DNA from 3 places in the Bacillus aquiflavi genome. Region 2 is predicted to be linked to each of the others. Evidence: predicted binding sites of a transcription regulator. Region 2 holds the regulator's gene; each other region holds the start of a gene.
What was found. Region 2 encodes CtsR, which represses protease genes until heat stress. Its sites were predicted from a motif close to ATGGTCAATAAAGGTCAAACA; they were not measured.

Region 1: clpB (ATP-dependent chaperone ClpB) is a predicted target of CtsR. The motif match lies at 3,376-3,396, and genes of this name have one in related genera.
Region 3: K6959_RS04790 (ATP-dependent Clp protease ATP-binding subunit) is a predicted target of CtsR. The motif match lies at 4,200-4,220, and genes of this name have one in related genera.

What each region holds. Positions count from the first base shown of each region.
Region 1 covers NZ_CP082780.1:787,815-793,951, forward strand. The annotation lists gene K6959_RS04000 (carbamoyl-phosphate synthase (glutamine-hydrolyzing) large subunit) at 1-828, shown strand, start outside; gene argF (ornithine carbamoyltransferase) at 825-1,784, shown strand; gene K6959_RS04010 (undecaprenyl-diphosphate phosphatase) at 1,941-2,744, opposite strand; gene K6959_RS04015 (YjzC family protein) at 2,928-3,107, shown strand; gene clpB (ATP-dependent chaperone ClpB) at 3,416-6,019, shown strand.
Region 2 covers NZ_CP082780.1:3,556,915-3,563,051, forward strand. The annotation lists rRNA gene K6959_RS17250 (23S ribosomal RNA) at 1-671, shown strand, start outside; rRNA gene rrf (5S ribosomal RNA) at 731-846, shown strand; gene K6959_RS17260 (MFS transporter) at 957-2,180, opposite strand; gene K6959_RS17265 (CtsR family transcriptional regulator) at 2,644-3,105, shown strand; gene K6959_RS17270 (protein-arginine kinase activator protein McsA) at 3,135-3,683, shown strand; gene K6959_RS17275 (protein-arginine kinase McsB) at 3,687-4,757, shown strand; gene clpC (ATP-dependent protease ATP-binding subunit ClpC) at 4,774-6,137, shown strand, end outside.
Region 3 covers NZ_CP082780.1:951,750-957,886, reverse strand. The annotation lists gene K6959_RS04810 (MMPL family transporter) at 1-1,037, shown strand, start outside; gene K6959_RS04805 (YkvS family protein) at 1,537-1,725, shown strand; gene K6959_RS04800 (CPBP family intramembrane glutamic endopeptidase) at 2,063-2,674, shown strand; gene K6959_RS04795 (YkvI family membrane protein) at 2,995-4,041, opposite strand; gene K6959_RS04790 (ATP-dependent Clp protease ATP-binding subunit) at 4,280-6,137, shown strand, end outside.

The DNA of each region.
Region 1 (6,137 bases), 1.0 Mb from region 2:
GTGTATATTCCAACTATTATTGAACATATTGAAAATACAGGGGTCCATTCAGGCGATAGTATGTGCGTTATGCCCCCACTCACGATTTCAGCTAATATTGTCGATAAAATGACTTATTATTCACAGTTAATTGTAAAGGAGCTTCATTACAAAGGATTAATGAATATCCAGTTCATAATCGATGGTGAGAATGTTTATATTTTAGAGGTAAATCCTAGAGCAAGCAGAACAATTCCGATCGTTAGTAAAGTGACCGGGGTTCCATTAGTTCAAATTGCAACAAAACTTTGGCTTAATCAATCCAAAATTGAGGATATGATGAAAGATAAACAAATGAATCTTCCGTTTATGTGTATAAAGTATCCTGTGTTTTCAACATATGCATTGAATGGATTAGATTCTAAAACGGGACCAGAAATGAAATCAACAGGAGAAGGAATTAGTATAGCAGAAAGCTATGAAGAAGCACTATATAAAAGCTTTTTTCCAATCATTAAAAATTTACCTGTAAGAAAGCAAGTCATCTATGCTTGCGATGAAGTAAATATTAAAACCGAGCAACTCGTAAAGAAATTAGGAATCGAGTTAATTAAAACAGATGCTAGTTTTAAATCGTTATATGATAAAAATACAATCGCAGTTGTAAGTACAAACAATGAGCATAAAGACTATATGTTAAGAACGGAAGCAATTAAGCTTCGTCTTCCAGTGTTCTCTCGCCATGAAACATTTAATGCTTTCTTATCCGCTTTCACAAAAAAAGAAATGACAGTTCGTTCAATTGAAAATTGGCTATTATTAAATGAAAAGGGTGTGAATATCGGATGAATACAGTTGAGGCTATGCCGCTAAATGTTAATTTAAAAGGACAAGATTTTTTAACTTTAGCAAATTTTTCAACAGAAACAATTCAATCATTATTAGCAAATGAAAAAAAAATAAAAAACTTACATCTTCGCGGCAAAAGTTATACACCTTTACAAGGGAAAATATTAGGAATGATTTTTGAAAAACCGTCAACACGTACGAGAGTATCTTTTGAAGCGGGAATGCTTCAATTGGGAGGGCATGCTATTTATTTAAATAGTCATGATATGCAGTTAGGCCGTGGTGAGACGATTGAAGATACGGCTAAAGTATTATCCCAGTATGTAGACGCCATTATGATTAGAACTTTTTCACACGACATTATCGAAAAGCTGGCAGCCCATGCAACAATTCCTATAATTAATGGTTTAACAGATATGTTTCACCCGTGCCAAGCGATGGCAGATTTGCTTACAATTTTAGAACAAAAAGGTACATTTAAAGGGTTAAAGCTAGTTTATGTAGGTGATGGGAACAATGTATCGCATTCATTAATGCTTGCTAGCGCTAAGGTCGGCATGGATTGTGTTATTGCATGTCCAAAAGGATTTGAACCAGACGAATCAGTTATCAAACTAGCAAAAAGTATCGCTTCAGAAAACGGATCAACGATTAAGATTACAAACGACCCCCTTAGTGGGGTGACAGGAGCTGATATCATTTATACTGATGTTTGGACGAGTATGGGTCACGAGGAAGATGAAGGGAAAATTAAATATTTCAAGGAGTACCAAGTCAATGAAAAGTTAGTTATGAATGCAAAAAAAGATTATTTATTTATGCACTGCTTACCGGCTCATCGCGAGTTAGAAGTAACAAAAGAAGTAATTGATGGACCAAATTCAGTCGTATTTCAACAAGCAGGCAATCGCTTGCATATTCAAAAAGCAATTTTAACAGAAATTTTAAAGAAATAATTTTATAGAGCTGATCCTGCTGGATCAGCTCTATAGACTTTTAACAAACGAACTTTTGAAGACGGTTCCATTCGTTTCCGTTTCTCAACTACCAAACATTTTTCATCCATTCTGGAGGACTCTATGAATATATTAAACTTTTTGATTTCCCCATGATTAGGAAAATATAACGACTAGTGTCCCGACAATAAAACAATAATAAGAGAAATATTTTAAGTTACCTTTAGCCATAATATTCATAAACCACTTTAAGGCAAAATATGTAGCAACTAAAGAAGCGATAAAAGCAACCGTATAAGGTAATGCAAGTGTTGCAATATTAGGATCAGTTAACGTCTCTTTTAAACTTAAAATCATTCCGCCTGCACTTACAGGAATGTAGAGTAAGAATGAATATCGTAATGCAGTTTCTTGCTTCATTCCTAGACCCATTGCCGCAACAATCGTTGCCCCCGAACGACTAATTCCTGGAATTAATGCGACTGCTTGTGCAAGACCGACAATCACCGCATCTTTTAAAGATAAGTCAGTGTCATTTTTCCGTCCTCGTAAATTTCGGATGAGCCAAAGTGCAGCTCCAGTAATAAGCAATGAAATGCCGACTGTTTTAATTGATGCCAATTTCTCACTTATAAAGTCTTCAAATAAAATTCCCAAAACTCCTGCAGGAATTGTACCGACAACTAAGTAAATGATAAAGTGAAAATCGCTTTTAGCAGCTGTATCTTTCGTTTTTATGTACGACAAGCCATTTTTGAGTAGTCTTATAATGTCTTCTCTATAAATAATTAAAACGGCTATTAACGATGCGCTATTTACAAGGAGAGCGAAGCTTACACCTTCAATTCCTACTCCAAGAAAATGTTGGACAAGTTCTAAATGTCCGCTTGAAGAAATAGGAATTGGCTCTGTAAATCCTTGCAGAAGACCTAAAATTAAATATTTTAACAATAAAAAAATGTTCTCGGTTGTTTCCACATACATATCCTCCAATTTTTGAAGTTTGAAGTAACTTATATAAGTTTAACAATAAAACTTTCAAATTTGCAAAGGAAATTCATTTTTTTAAATAAAATTTTATAATGAATAACAAAAAATTGGGAAATATAAAAAGACAATGTTTAAACTAAGGAGGGAGAAAAAATCGGACAAAGCAGACAATTTCGGCCGGGGCAGAAAGCACCCAATAATGGAATATATGTTGAAATTGGTGAAACAGGAAGCATGGTGATGAATCCGAAAAAAGTAAAATTAACAGCAGGTGAATATTTTCCAGAAACGAGCAATGATGATCGCTATTGGACATATCAAAGAAAACCTTAAAAAAGAAAGCTATTCAGCGAATTTATAAGTCAATCATTATTTCCTAAAAGACTACATGAATACGCCTGTCTGTCAAGGCACGAAAGCACGAGGCGGAAGCGAACGGAAAACTTCCTACGAAAAGCAAGTAGCGAAGAACGTGAGCGCTTATTACCAGTCTAGCCATCCGATCGGATGGCTTTTACTTTTTTCGATTCATGAATCGAGCGTGAGATGATCTCAGAAGTGGAGACTTTACATATGGAAAAAATGACATATAATAAAGATAAAGGTCAAAGATAGTCAAATGATAGAGAGGGGGAATAAACATGGACTTTAACAAAATGACGGAAAAAATGCAAGCAGCTTTTATGAGCGCCCAATCGATTGCTGTTCGTTATCAACACCAAGAGGTTGATGTTGATCATCTGTTTTTAGCATTGGTAGAGCAAGAGGGAAATTTAGTCACGTCTATGATAGAAAGATTGAATCTTTCCGCAGATAGATTCGTAAATGTATTAACTCAATCATTAAAGAAAAAGCCACAAGTATCGGGTGCGGGGATTGAGCATGGGAAGCTGTATATTACAGCAAAATTACAGCGATTAATAGCAGCGGCTGAGATGGAGCTTAAACAATTTCAAGATGAGTATTTGTCGACTGAGCATGTACTGCTTGCACTTGTAAATAATCCGCGTGAATTTTCTATTGCTACATTTTTTACAGAACATGACGTTAATAAAGAAAGGTTATTAAAAATAGTCAAAGACATTAGGGGGAACCAAAGGGTGACAACGCAAAATCCTGAAGTGACGTATGAAGCCTTAAAAAAATATGGGCGAGATTTAGTTGCGGAAGTAAAAGCAGGAAAACTTGATCCTGTGATCGGAAGAGATAGTGAAATTAGGAACGTTATTCGAATATTATCAAGGAAAACAAAAAATAATCCTGTATTAATTGGTGAACCTGGAGTCGGTAAAACAGCAATAGTCGAAGGATTAGCGCAAAGAATTGTTCGTAAAGATGTTCCGGAAGGCTTAAAGGATAAAACGATTTTTGCTCTTGATATGAGTTCATTAATTGCCGGCGCAAAATTCCGTGGTGAATTTGAAGAGCGGTTAAAGGCTGTATTAAATGAAATTAAAAAAAGTGAAGGTAAAATATTACTTTTTATTGATGAAATTCATACAATTGTTGGTGCTGGTAAAACTGAGGGAGCAATGGATGCTGGAAATATGTTAAAGCCAATGCTTGCAAGAGGAGAACTTCATTGTATTGGTGCAACAACTCTGGATGAACATCGGAAATATATCGAAAAGGATCCTGCGCTTGAACGGAGATTTCAACAAGTACTTGTGCGTGAACCAGATGTTGAAGATACAATTTCTATTTTGCGTGGATTAAAGGAACGATTTGAAATCCATCATGGAGTGAAAATTCATGATCGAGCTTTAGTATCAGCAGTAACGTTATCAAATCGTTATATTACTGAACGCTTTTTACCTGATAAGGCGATTGATCTTGTCGATGAGGCTTGCGCGATGATTCGCACAGAAATTGATTCAATGCCGTCTGAATTAGATGAAGTAACGCGGCGAGTGATGCAGCTTGAAATTGAAGAGGCTGCATTAAGAAAAGAAACAGACGAGTTAAGTATAGAACGGCTACAAGTGCTACAAAAGGAACTTGCTGAGCTTCGAGATAATGCAAGCACAATGAAAGCGATATGGCAACTTGAAAAGGAAGGAATTCAGCAAGTTAGAGAAAAACGAGAACAACTTGAAAAATTACGTCGTGAATTAGAAACAGCAGAAAATGAATATGATTTAAATCGTGCCGCAGAACTTCGTCATGGAAGAATACCTGCTTTAAAAAAGGAATTAACTCAATTAGAGAATAAAATGAATCATCAACATAAAGAAAATCGGCTATTACGTGAAGAAGTAACAGAGGAAGAGATCGCTGATATTGTTGCTCGCTGGACGGGGATTCCAGTAACAAAGCTCATCGAAGGGGAACGAGAAAAACTATTGCGTTTAGAAAGTATATTGCAAGAACGTGTAATTGGACAACAGGAGGCAATCAAGCTTGTTTCAGATGCGGTTCTGCGTGCTAGAGCAGGGATAAAAGACCCTAATCGGCCAATCGGCTCCTTTATTTTTCTTGGACCGACAGGGGTAGGGAAAACGGAACTTGCTAAAACACTTGCGCAAGCTTTATTTGATAGCGAGGAACATATGATTCGGATCGATATGTCGGAATATATGGAAAAGCATTCTGTTTCAAGATTAATTGGTGCACCGCCAGGATATGTTGGCTATGAAGAAGGTGGCCAATTAACAGAAGCAGTGAGAAGAAATCCATACTCTGTCATTTTATTAGATGAAATCGAAAAAGCCCATCACGATGTATTTAATATTTTATTACAAATGCTTGATGATGGCAGAGTGACCGATTCTCAAGGACGAATCGTTGATTTTAAAAATACTGTTATTATTATGACATCAAATATCGGTTCAGATGATTTACTTGAATACGCAACAAATAATGAAACAATCGCTTTAACAACAAAAGAAAAAGTAATTTCACGTTTACAAAGACATTTTCGCCCAGAGTTTTTAAATAGAATTGACGAAATCATTTTATTTAAACCGTTAACACTAACAGACATAAAAGAAATCGTGATAAAATTAATGAAGGAATTGCAATCTAGACTTGAAGAAAAGCAAATTAAGCTAACGATTAGTGAAGAAGCGAAGGAAAATATCGCCAGAAATGGTTTTGATCCAGTATACGGTGCAAGACCTTTAAAACGCTATATTCAACGTAGTGTTGAGACAAAGCTAGCGAGGGCGATTATATCAGGGCAAGTGAGCAGTCTTAAGAAAGTAGAGATCATTTTGGAAAATGATCAATTGACTTTGCGAACATAAAGCACCTGTTTAGATAATGAAATTGGTCATATATAGTAAAAGCCCCCACTACAACATTCGGTGGGGGATTAACAGTCTTATAAGCCAGCTGGAACACTAACAATCAGTAGGAGCTAAA
Region 2 (6,137 bases):
TGGGAGACAGTGTCAGGCAGGCAGTTTGACTGGGGCGGTCGCCTCCTAAAAGGTAACGGAGGCGCCCAAAGGTTCCCTCAGAATGGTTGGAAATCATTCGCAGAGTGTAAAGGCACAAGGGAGCTTGACTGCGAGACTTACAAGTCGAGCAGGGACGAAAGTCGGGCTTAGTGATCCGGTGGTTCCGCATGGAAGGGCCATCGCTCAACGGATAAAAGCTACCCCGGGGATAACAGGCTTATCTCCCCCAAGAGTCCACATCGACGGGGAGGTTTGGCACCTCGATGTCGGCTCATCGCATCCTGGGGCTGTAGTCGGTCCCAAGGGTTGGGCTGTTCGCCCATTAAAGCGGTACGCGAGCTGGGTTCAGAACGTCGTGAGACAGTTCGGTCCCTATCCGTCGTGGGCGTAGGAAATTTGAGAGGAGCTGTCCTTAGTACGAGAGGACCGGGATGGACGCACCGCTGGTGTACCAGTTGTCTTGCCAAAGGCATAGCTGGGTAGCTACGTGCGGAAGGGATAAGTGCTGAAAGCATCTAAAGCATGAAGCCCCCCTCAAGATGAGATTTCCCATTTGAGCTCCCTGAAAGATGATCAGGTTGATAGGTCTGAGGTGGAAGCGTGGCGACACGTGAAGCTGACAGATACTAATCGAGCGAGCACTTAACCAAATAAACATGATACTTTCTTTCTTACTTCTTCACATTATCTAGTTTTGAGAGAACAATTGTCTGGTGACGATGGCGAGAAGGTCACACCCGTTCCCATTCCGAACACGGAAGTTAAGCTTCTCAGCGCCAATGGTAGTAGAGGGCATCCCTCTGCGAGAGTAGGACGTTGCCGGGCGACTTTAAGTAAAGAGAACAACTTTTCTGTTGTTCTCTTTTATTACTTTGTATAAAAATAAAGGATCAGTCAAGCTTTTTTTACAAGAAGCAATGATTGATCCTGTTTTTTTAGCCTGAAATAGCTGTTGTATTTTCTTCAAAATAGCGCAATTTTGAAGGAATCAGTACTGTGAGGAGGAGTATGCTTGCAATCAAAGTTCCTATAATCGTAAAGATCAGGCACACAAGTTGGACTGAAAACCATTCGGCCATTAATCCTAAAAGTAGTGTTAATCCAATTTGAATCATTCCCTGAACCATATCTGCGATACTTCCGAATCTCCCCATAATTTTTACCGGCACGTTATTTTGAAAAAAAGTTGCATATCCTGTATTGGCAAATGCCAAAAAAAAGCCCAAAAATACAAATGCTAATGTTGCAGTAATAAAGTTAAAAGAAGCATAAAACATAACGTATCCTAAAGATGTTAATAGCATTCCAACACCAATAAATAGGCGGAGATGTATTTTTTTAGATGTAATAGCAGCAACAGCAGCCCCGGTTAATGAACCAATCCCTGTTATACTTACAATTAAGCCATAATCTCTGTCCGATAGTTTTAAATGTTGTTTAATAAAAGTAACTTCTTGTGAATCAACAGCAAAGGCAATTAACATAGCTGATTGGAACAATATATAAACTGAAATAAAATATTTAGTTTGTTTAATAAATTGTTTAACTGCTTTCCAGTCATTTAAAATAGTTTTCCAATGTACCCGTTCACGTATATTATTTAAATCTTCATCTACATTAGGAAGTAGATAAATAAAAAATGCACAAACGAAAAAAGAAACAGCATTAATGATAATACAAATATCTGGACTAACGTACATAATTAATATCCCAGCAATTGCTGGACCTAATAAAAATGCACCAGGGCTAGTCATACTCATGATTGAATTAAATCTTTTTCGATTTTCCTGGGGGACAAGTTTCGTAATGTATACTGATGAGCTTGGGCCGAAAAATGCACCTGCAATATTAACCAAAAGGAGAACAATATAAATTGCCCATAAAGATCCTATAAAGGGAATGCAAATTACTAAGGTTCCTCTTATTATATCGATAAATATCATTAATTTTCTTTTATTCACACGATCAATGACGCTTCCAGACCAAGTATTGGTGATTAAAATTGCTACGGGTCTTATAATATACAGTCCAGCTACCGCAGCGGCCGAGCCAGTTAAGTTTAAGATTAAAATATTAAGTGCTATAAAGTAAATCCAATTTCCTAGATGTGATACACCTATTCCTAAAATTAAAAAAATGGAATTTTTCCAGGATGTCATTTTCCCACCCATTTCTTTCAAAATTGATTAACATTTTTTCCTAATTGCACCATTTTAAACATGTTAAAGTAGAATAAATTATGGATAAAATGTGAATAAATTTTGTAAATTCCAATAGTTTTTCCGTTAAAGAAATAACTTTTAAATTTCATAAGTATATCGTGATGTACTTTATAAAATATATTTTTTAAAATAAAGTTCTATTAAACAATATTGTTCTTTTAGGCTTATTCGTGCCACAAATGCCTTTTAGCTATGCCGGATGATATGAAAAAGAAATTATTTCTCTTTATCGTTCTATCTGTAGGAGGAAATGAGAAATTAATTAAATAACCTTAAATAAATCATAAATGCTACGTTTTGAGATGAAATAAATTGGGGAAAATAAGAATATTGCAATGAAGGAACTATTTCGTGTATAATTAATGTCAAATATAGTCAAAGTCAGATAGGGGGAGGCTGGGTGAGAAACATATCAGATATAATTGAGAGCTATTTAAAAAAAGTATTGGAAATGAGCGAACAAGAGGCTGTAGAAATCAAAAGAAGTGAAGTTGCAGATAAGTTCCAATGCGTTCCATCACAAATTAACTATGTCATAAATACAAGATTTACAATAGAAAGAGGCTATGTAGTTGAGAGTAAACGGGGTGGCGGTGGCTATATACGGATTATGAAAGTCAAACCTCACGATGATGCCCATCTAATCAATGAACTTATATCAATTATTAAAAATCGAATTTCCCAAACTAGTGCAGAACATATTATTTATCGTTTACTTGATGAAGAAATTATCACGGAACGAGAAGCAAAGATTATTCTTAGTGTCATTGATCGATCCACTTTATATATTGATTTACCTGAAAGAGATGAACTCCGTGCCAGAATGTTAAAGGCAATATTGACATCTATAAAATATAAATAAAATAGTGAGCTTAGAGAGGGTGAAATGGATTGATATGTCAGGAATGTAATCAAAGACCTGCAACACTTCATTTTACGAAAATTGTAAATGGGAAAAAAGCTGAAATTCATTTATGCGAAAAATGTGCCCATGAAAAAGGTGACATGTTTATGTTTAATAGCGGACCAGGGCTTTCTATTAGCAACCTTTTAGCAGGATTATTGAATGCAGATCCAGGATTTCAACAAGCGAAGCAAAATTCTTTTCAACAAGATGAAATTATTCAATGCAAACATTGCTCAATGACTTTTCCACAATTCGTTAAAGTGGGTCGATTTGGCTGTGCCCACTGTTACAAAACTTTTCAAAATCAATTAAATCCAATATTACGGCGTCTCCATAGTGGAAATTGGAGTCATAATGGAAAGATTCCAAAACGCATTGGGGGTAATATGCATTTGCGTAAAAAAATTGAAGACTTAAAACTAAAATTAAAATATTTAATTACCCAAGAAGAATTTGAGCAAGCTGCACAAATTCGTGATGAAATTCGATTATTAAAAAAGAAACTAACGGAAAGACACGAGGGAGGGGAATAAGTGGTGTCTTTAGAACGTTTTATCAATCAAGCGATTAGTCCTTGGATGAATGAGGATGGTGCCGATTCAGATATTGTGTTAAGTTCTCGTATTCGGTTAGCCAGAAATTTAAAGGAACATACTTTTCCAACCCTTTATTCAATCGAGGAAGCTAAGAATGTAATAAATAAAGTTGAGAAGGCTGTTTCAAGCGGTTACCCTGATTATTTAGGAAAATTAGAGGTTCTTAAAATGGAGGAGCTTCAACCGCTACAAAAAAGGGTGCTCGTTGAAAAGCATTTAATTAGTCCGCATTTGGCAGAGGATTCAACGTACGGTGCTTGCCTTCTTTCAGAAAATGAATCAATAAATATTATGGTCAATGAGGAAGACCATATTCGGATACAATGTTTATTTTCAGGTTTTCAATTAACTGAGGCATTGAATTTAGCAAATGTAATTGATGATTGGATTGAAGAACAAATTGACTATGCATTTGATGAAAATAGAGGTTATTTAACTAGTTGTCCGACAAATGTAGGAACCGGATTAAGAGCATCTGTAATGATGCATTTGCCTGGTTTAATATTAACCCGTCAAATGAATCGTATAATACCTGCAATAAATCAGCTTGGTTTAGTTGTCCGAGGTATTTATGGAGAAGGCAGTGAAGCATTAGGGAACATATTTCAAATATCAAATCAAATTACCCTTGGAAAATCTGAGCATGACATCGTTAATGATTTAAAAGGTGTTGTCGTTCAGTTAATTTCACAAGAAAGGTCTGCACGAGAAGCATTAGAAAAAACATCAAACATACAATTAGAAGATAGAGTATTTCGCTCGCTCGGTGTATTGGAAAACAGCCGTATTATAGAAACGAAAGAAGCGTCTCGTTGCTTATCAGATATCCGATTAGGAATTGATATAGGTTATATAGAGAATATTTCCAAAAATATTTTAAATGAACTAATGATTTTAACACAGCCGGGGTTTTTACAGCAATATGCCGGTGGATCTTTGCGGCCAAACGAACGGGATATCCGTCGTGCTGCTTTAATTCGTGAAAGATTAAAAATGGAAAAAGATAAATAGTTAGGAGGATGAAAAAATGATGTTTGGACGTTTTACAGAAAGAGCCCAAAAAGTATTAGCATTAGCTCAGGAAGAGGCTGTACGTTTAGGTCATAATAATATTGGAACAGAACATATATTATTAGGGCTTGTTAGAGAAGGAGAAGGGATAGCAGCAAAGGCTTTATATGCACTTGGACTAGGTCCTGAAAAAATTCAGCAGGAAGTTGAAAATTTAATAGGGAAAGGCCAAAGCGTTGCTCAGACAATTCATTATACTCCTCGTGCAAAAAAGGTAACGGAGCTTTCAATGGATGAAGCTCGAAAACTTGGGCATTCTTATGTTGGAACAGAACATATATTGCTTGGATTAATTCGTGAAGGTGAAGGCGTTGCAGCAAGAGTATTAAATAATTTAGGAGTAAGTTTAAATAAAGCACGGCAACAAGTGCTTCAATTACTTGGGAGTAATGAGGCGGGAAATCACCAAGCAGGGAATGCTGCTAGTGCTAACACCCCTACATTGGATAGTTTAGCTCGTGACTTAACATCGATAGCTCGAGAAGGAAGTTTAGATCCTGTTATAGGAAGAAGCAAGGAAATACAACGGGTAATCGAGGTATTAAGCCGTCGTACTAAAAACAATCCTGTTTTAATCGGTGAGCCGGGAGTAGGAAAAACAGCAATTGCCGAAGGATTAGCACAACAAATTGTCCAAAATGAAGTACCTGAAATATTACGTGATAAACGCGTAATGACACTTGATATGGGAACAGTTGTAGCAGGTACGAAATATCGCGGGGAATTTGAAGATCGTCAAAAAAAAGTGATGGATGAAATTCGTCAAGCCGGAAATATTATTTTATTTATTGATGAGCTTCATACTTTAATTGGTGCTGGAGGGGCTGAAGGTGCAATTGATGCATCAAATATATTAAAGCCTTCATTAGCTCGGGGTGAACTTCAATGTATTGGGGCAACTACGTTAGATGAATATCGAAAATATATTGAAAAAGATGCCGCTCTTGAACGGCGTTTCCAACCAATTACGGTTGATGAACCAACACTAGAGGAATCTGTGCAAATTTTATACGGCTTACGGGATAGATATGAGGCGCATCATCGCGTTTCGATAACAGATGAAGCGATTGATGCAGCAGTAAAATTATCAGACAGATATATTTCAGATCGCTTCTTACCTGATAAAGCAATCGATTTAATTGATGAAGCTGGATCTAAAGTCAGATTGCGTTCTTATACTACCCCTCCTAAATTAAAAGAGCTTGAATTACAGCTGGAGGAAGTTAGAAAGGAAAAAGATGCAGCAGTACAGAGTCAAGAGTTTGAAAAAGCGGCTTCCTTACGTGATTCAGAACAACGATTGCGAGAAAAACTTGAGAA
Region 3 (6,137 bases), 1.2 Mb from region 2:
ATATTAATTTATCAATACCTGAAGCAGATTCTCTTCCAAAAGACTACGAATCTAGAATTGCGATAGAAAAAATTCAACAAGAATTCCAGCCCAAAAAAGAAAGTATCGTGTATGTAGTTGCTGAACGAAAAGATGGCTGGGCAGATAGAGATGGTTTAGACCAGTTAAAAGATTTAGTAAAGATGTTTGAAAAGGACTCACTAGTTGGAAAAGTTGAATCTATTTATGGATTAAGTCAAATAAATTCAAGTGAACAGCTGGCAAAGGCTTTGTCTAATCGTGAAACAAGCACAGCATTACAACCTATTCTTGATCAATTCGTTAAAGATGACAAACTGTTACTTCCTGTACATCTTAAAACTGAAGCGACATCAGAGAAAGCAAAAAAGTGGGTACGTAATTGGAGTAATAAAGAAACTGATATCCCTCTTCTATTTGGGGGTGAAGTAAAGTTTAATCAAGAAATTTATGATGAAATTGGGGACAAATTTGCATTATGTATTGCCATTATCGTCATTGCAACATTTTTCATCTTAATGCTAGCTTTTCGATCAGTAATTATTCCTCTGAAAGCAATATTGATGAATACAATCGGTTTATTATCAACTTTCGGTATTTTAGTTTGGCTTTTCCAAGGCGGTCATTTTGGTTTGCATGAAACAGACATCGCCTTAGTCATTCCAATTTTAGTATTTAGTCTTGTATTTGGACTTAGTATGGACTATGAAGTGTTTTTAATTTCAAGAATTCATGAATTGTATCAAAAAACCCATGATAATGATGAAGCAACAGCAAAAGGGCTTGCATTAACTAGTAAAATAATTACATACGCTGCCTTAATTATGATTGTCATTACAGGTGCATTTGCATTCACAGGTGTTGTTCCTGTAAAACAAATAGGAATTGGGATTGCGATTGCTATTTTAATAGATGCTACTATTATTCGACTTCTTCTCGTTCCAAGTTTAATGAAACTGCTCGGCCATTGGAACTGGTGGATGCCATTTGTTCGAACTAAACAGCAGTCTAAACTATAAATGAAGTTCATTTAGAAACCCCATATTTTAACATGCACTTTTAAGGGGCGACCACAAACTTCGCGGCCAATCTCAAACGAATCATTAAGCTATTAAATGAAAAAGAGAAAATGTAGGTAAAAGAAAAAGACACCTTAAATATGAAAAATCACATCGAAGGTGTCTTTTTTTAACGAAAAAACTATGCTCAAAAAAAAGCGGATAGTTTTCTACAGTGGTCTCTTTAACTATTAATAAACGCTCGCATTGTTCGTTACTTGCATTTTGTTGTTAGCTCATGAACTATATCCGTCTCTTTACCTATCGCTTCAACTGACAAGCATTTTCAAGTAGTCTTTTGGGCATTTATTTCTAATATTAACTTTGTTCCATCTAGGGTTTTTTGCAGATAAATATTTGCACAACTTTTACATTTTCCTTTACTAAAATCCCCAAGTAGTGCAAACTGTTATTTATAGTTCAATCAAAAAAGAAATGGATAGAAAGGGGAGAATTAAATTTGAAAAAGGCGGAAGTAGGGAATGTGATTGAATTTAAAGATGGATTACAAGGAATTGTTGAAAAAGTAAATGAAAACTCTGTTATTGTTGATGTAACTTACATGGACAATTACCGTGAACTTGATTTAGAGCAACGAACTGTTGTTAACCATAAAAATTACAAAGTAATTAAAGAGTCTGCTTTCTAGTAAAGAAAGAAAGCTTTTCCTCAGTATTACTTATGCAAACGCTGTCAATACCAAATTAAAAAGACATGCCGTGAGTAAGGTATTTCTAATGCCATAATTAAAATTGGCAATGCCTGAAAGCGGCCTTTTCGATTTTTCTATACATAAATCCTTTTTTTCGAAATGATTTGTCGTTTCGTTCACTATTTAGACATAACTATGAATAATTTTAACATTATTTAAACATTATTTAAAAAATATCATTAAACAAGCTTAAAAAGAATTCTTTTCCGTACAAATATGATTTAATATTTGTTAAAATAGAAATTGTTTCTTGTTAAGAAAGGAGTTTGAAGACATGAAAAAATGCGCATCCGATCTTCGATTAATTATCGGATTTTTTATTGCGCATCTTCTATTGTTTTTAACATTTGAAGATAAGTCAGTATTTTGGTATATTTTCTCTGCTTCCATGTTATTTTTAATTAGTTATTCTATTTTAAATGAAGAAATGGATGACCAAGCACCTGTTTCAAATTATTTATTTTATGGGATTATTTCTGGCCTATTATTATATACGGTATTTTGGGTTGGCAATAGCATGATCAACTTTTTTGATTTGCCATTTTCTAAACAAGTTTCAAGGCTTTATAATCGTTATGCCCCAACCGAGCTATGGCATTACATTGTTTTATTGTTCATTTTAATACCTGGAGAAGAGATCTTTTGGCGAGGATTTATTCAAAAAAGAATATTGAAATATACAAATATTTGGATAAGTATATTTGTTTCTGCACTTCTTTATGCTTCTGTGCAAATATATGCTGGTCATTCAATTCTCATTCTCGCTGCATTTGTTGGAGGACTTTTTTGGGGTGCACTATACACATGGAAAAGAAGTATCCCTCTTATTATCGTTTCTCATTTAACGTTTGATTTAATGATCTTTATCTTTTTGCCGCTCTACTAAAGGGCTGTGCTAAACAATCATTCGTGTGAGACCACAGTCTCGTATACTTTTTACCGTACATTTTAGCTAATATCACTTTAAGAGGCTTTTGACTCTTTATAGAATTTATAAGCGGAGCAAAAATCCCTTAAAAATGAGGGCACTAAAAAAGTCCTCTCAAAATGAGGGCACTAAAAAAGTCCTCAAGGAATTTCATAGCGAGTAGGTGAGCGACTTGTCGTTCATCTACTCGCCTTTTTGGAACACGTTGATTTCCGTTCCAGGGGGACGAACCACGAGCCTCCTCCTTCGCTTCGTGCAGGTCAGTACCCTCTTAAAAATTAATGGCTTTTTGTTGGATATGGCTTCATCCATAACAACACGATAAAAATCAAACTAATATAACCGAACAGCGGATACAAGTATGATAAAAGTCTGCCATAATGAACGAGACTAATGAAATAAGTAATAGTAAAAATAACCGCTATAATAATAAATCTAGGGGTAGAGATCAGGCTTTTCATCTGCCTTTCTATCCCAAAGACATTGCCAATAATAGAGGTGAAAATTTCACCATAAATAATTAATACAAAAATCCAATAAAAACCTGAAGCAAGGCTTTTCATAATAACTGCCATTGGGATATCATACACTTCAAAGTTTGGAAGCATTACTAAAGTAAAGTGACTAGAAAATAAAATCAGCGTTAATGCTGCTCCTCCGATGATACCGCCCCATTTAATTGCAGCTTCATCTTTAACTTCACTCGCAACTGGCACTAAAACAGCTTGTGCTAATGAAAGGTTAAAAGCCGTATATGTAAACGGAGCTATAGCTGATTTCCATCCATCAGCGACATACGGAATGTATAATATATTTTCCAAAAAATTAGGCAGCTTCATTGATAAAATCATTAACATAAAACTAAATGCAATCATCATCGGAACAACAAAAGTATTAACCGCAAACAACCCTTTTATTCCAACCATCATGACAACGAGCGAAAGTCCGATTGTAAAAAATACCCCTGTTGATTTAGATAAACCAAGTTGTTCTTCAAAAACAGCGCCTGCTCCTGAGAGCATAACAGCACATACACCTAATAATATTAAAAGTAATAAAACATTAACAATCATTGCAAATCTTTTCCCAAACAAAAATTCAGTTAACTGTTGATAAGAGGTTGCTTCAATTTTTACAGCAAGCCTCATAATCTTTACCCCTAAAAAAATAAATAAGTAACCACTCATCATAATGGCAATTAAACCGAAAAAGCCAAACCTTGAAAAAAATTCAACGATTTCCTTCCCAGTTGCAAAGCCTGCCCCAACAACAGTTCCGACATATACAGCAGCAATTTGTAGAGCAGCCCCCCAATTGATTTTCACAATATCTCCTCCCTATATTCTCAATATATGAGGAAAAGGACAATCAATGACGAGCATACTGTAACTTCTTTTTTCATAGTAGGAAAAGTAAAACTTTATCAATGTAATTTAAGGAAAACTATATGCAGATCACCAAAAAAATTAAAAAATAGTAGTTGAAAGTCAAAGAAGATCAAAGTATAATATAATCAAAGGTCAAAGATAGTCAAGGTCAAAAATCATAAAGGAGGTCAAAATTATGCTTTGTGAAAAATGTCAAACAAATGAAGCGAACGTTAACTTGCAAGTCAACATGAACGGTGCAAAAAAACATTATCATCTATGTCATGACTGCTATAAAGTTGAACGAGAAAAACTTGGAGCAACTTTCGGATCATCATTTAATAGTTTCTCAAACTTTGGAGGGTTTCCTTTCGAAGACTTATTTAAAAGTTTTCCACAGCCGGAAAATCATTTTAACCAAAATCATTCCGCAAATGTTTCACACAGCCAGCATGGTGGAGGATTTATTGATCAATACGGTCGAAATTTAACGCAGCTAGCAAAGGCTGGATTAATTGATCCTGTTATTGGGCGTGATGAAGAAGTAAATCGTGTCATTGAAATTTTAAACAGACGAAATAAAAATAACCCAGTGTTAATTGGTGAACCTGGTGTTGGTAAAAAAGCTATTGCTGAAGGACTAGCATTAAAAATTGTTAATAGTGAAGTTCCAAACAAATTGAAAAACAAAGAAGTTTATTTGCTTGATGTTGCTTCACTTGTTGCTAATACAGGAATCCGTGGACAATTTGAGGAACGTATGAAACAGCTAATTACTGAATTACAACATCGAAAAAATATTATTTTATTTATTGATGAAAATCATTTAATTGTTGGCGCTGGTTCGGCAGAAGGTTCAATGGATGCAGGAAATATTTTAAAACCAGCATTAGCACGCGGAGAACTCCAATTAGTTGGGGCAACAACTTTAAAAGAATACCGTAATATTGAAAAAGATGCAGCTTTAGAAAGACGCTTTCAGCCTGTTCATGTTCTAGAACCAGATTTAGACAAAGCAATTGACATATTAAAAGGAATTCAATCAAAATATGAGAATTTCCATGAAGTCAACTATTCAGAGGAAGCAATTAAAGCGTGTGTTCATTTATCACACCGATATATTCAAGATCGATTTCTCCCTGATAAGGCTATTGACCTTATGGACGAAGCAGGCTCTAAATTAAACTTACAAGCAGATAACCCAAATACAGAAAATATTGAAAAACGTTTGGCAGAAATTCATAAAGAAAAAGAAGCTGCATTAAAGCAGGAAAACTATGAATTAGCTGCAAAGCTTCGGGATGAGGAAGAAAAGCTTGAAAAGACAAGAAACGCACAGCCTGAACATGAACGGCCAATTGTAAGTAAAGCAATCATTCAGCAAATTATTGAAGAGAAAACAGGAATTCCAATAGGTAAGCTTCAGGAAGATGAACAGCAAAAAATGAAACACCTTGAAAAAAACTTAAATAGCAAAGTTATTGGTCAACAAGAAGCTGTTAAAAAAGTAGCAAAAGCAATTCGACGCAGCCGAGCAGGATTGAAAGCGAAAGAACGACCAATCGGTTCATTTCTCTTTGTCGGGCCTACCGGAGTAGGGAAAACAGAGTTAACAAAAACACTTGCAGAAGAATTATTCGGTTCAAAAGACGCGATGATTCGTCTCGATATGAGTGAATATATGGAGAAACATAGTGTTTCAAAAATTATCGGTTCCCCTCCAGGTTATGTTGGACATGAAGAAGCGGGTCAATTAACAGAAAAAGTACGCCGTAATCCGTATAGTATCATTCTATTAGATGAAATTGAAAAAGCTCATCCTGACGTACAGCATATGTTCTTGCAAATACTTGAAGATGGCCGCTTAACTGATAGTCAAGGACGAACTGTCAGCTTTAAAGATACAGTCATTATTATGACAAGTAACGCTGGAACCGGTCAAAGAACAATCCAAGTCGGATTTGAGAAAAATAACGCTGTCGAAGAATCAAATATACTTGATTCACTAGGAAACTTTTTTAAACCAGAGTTTTTAAACCGTTTTGATAGCATTA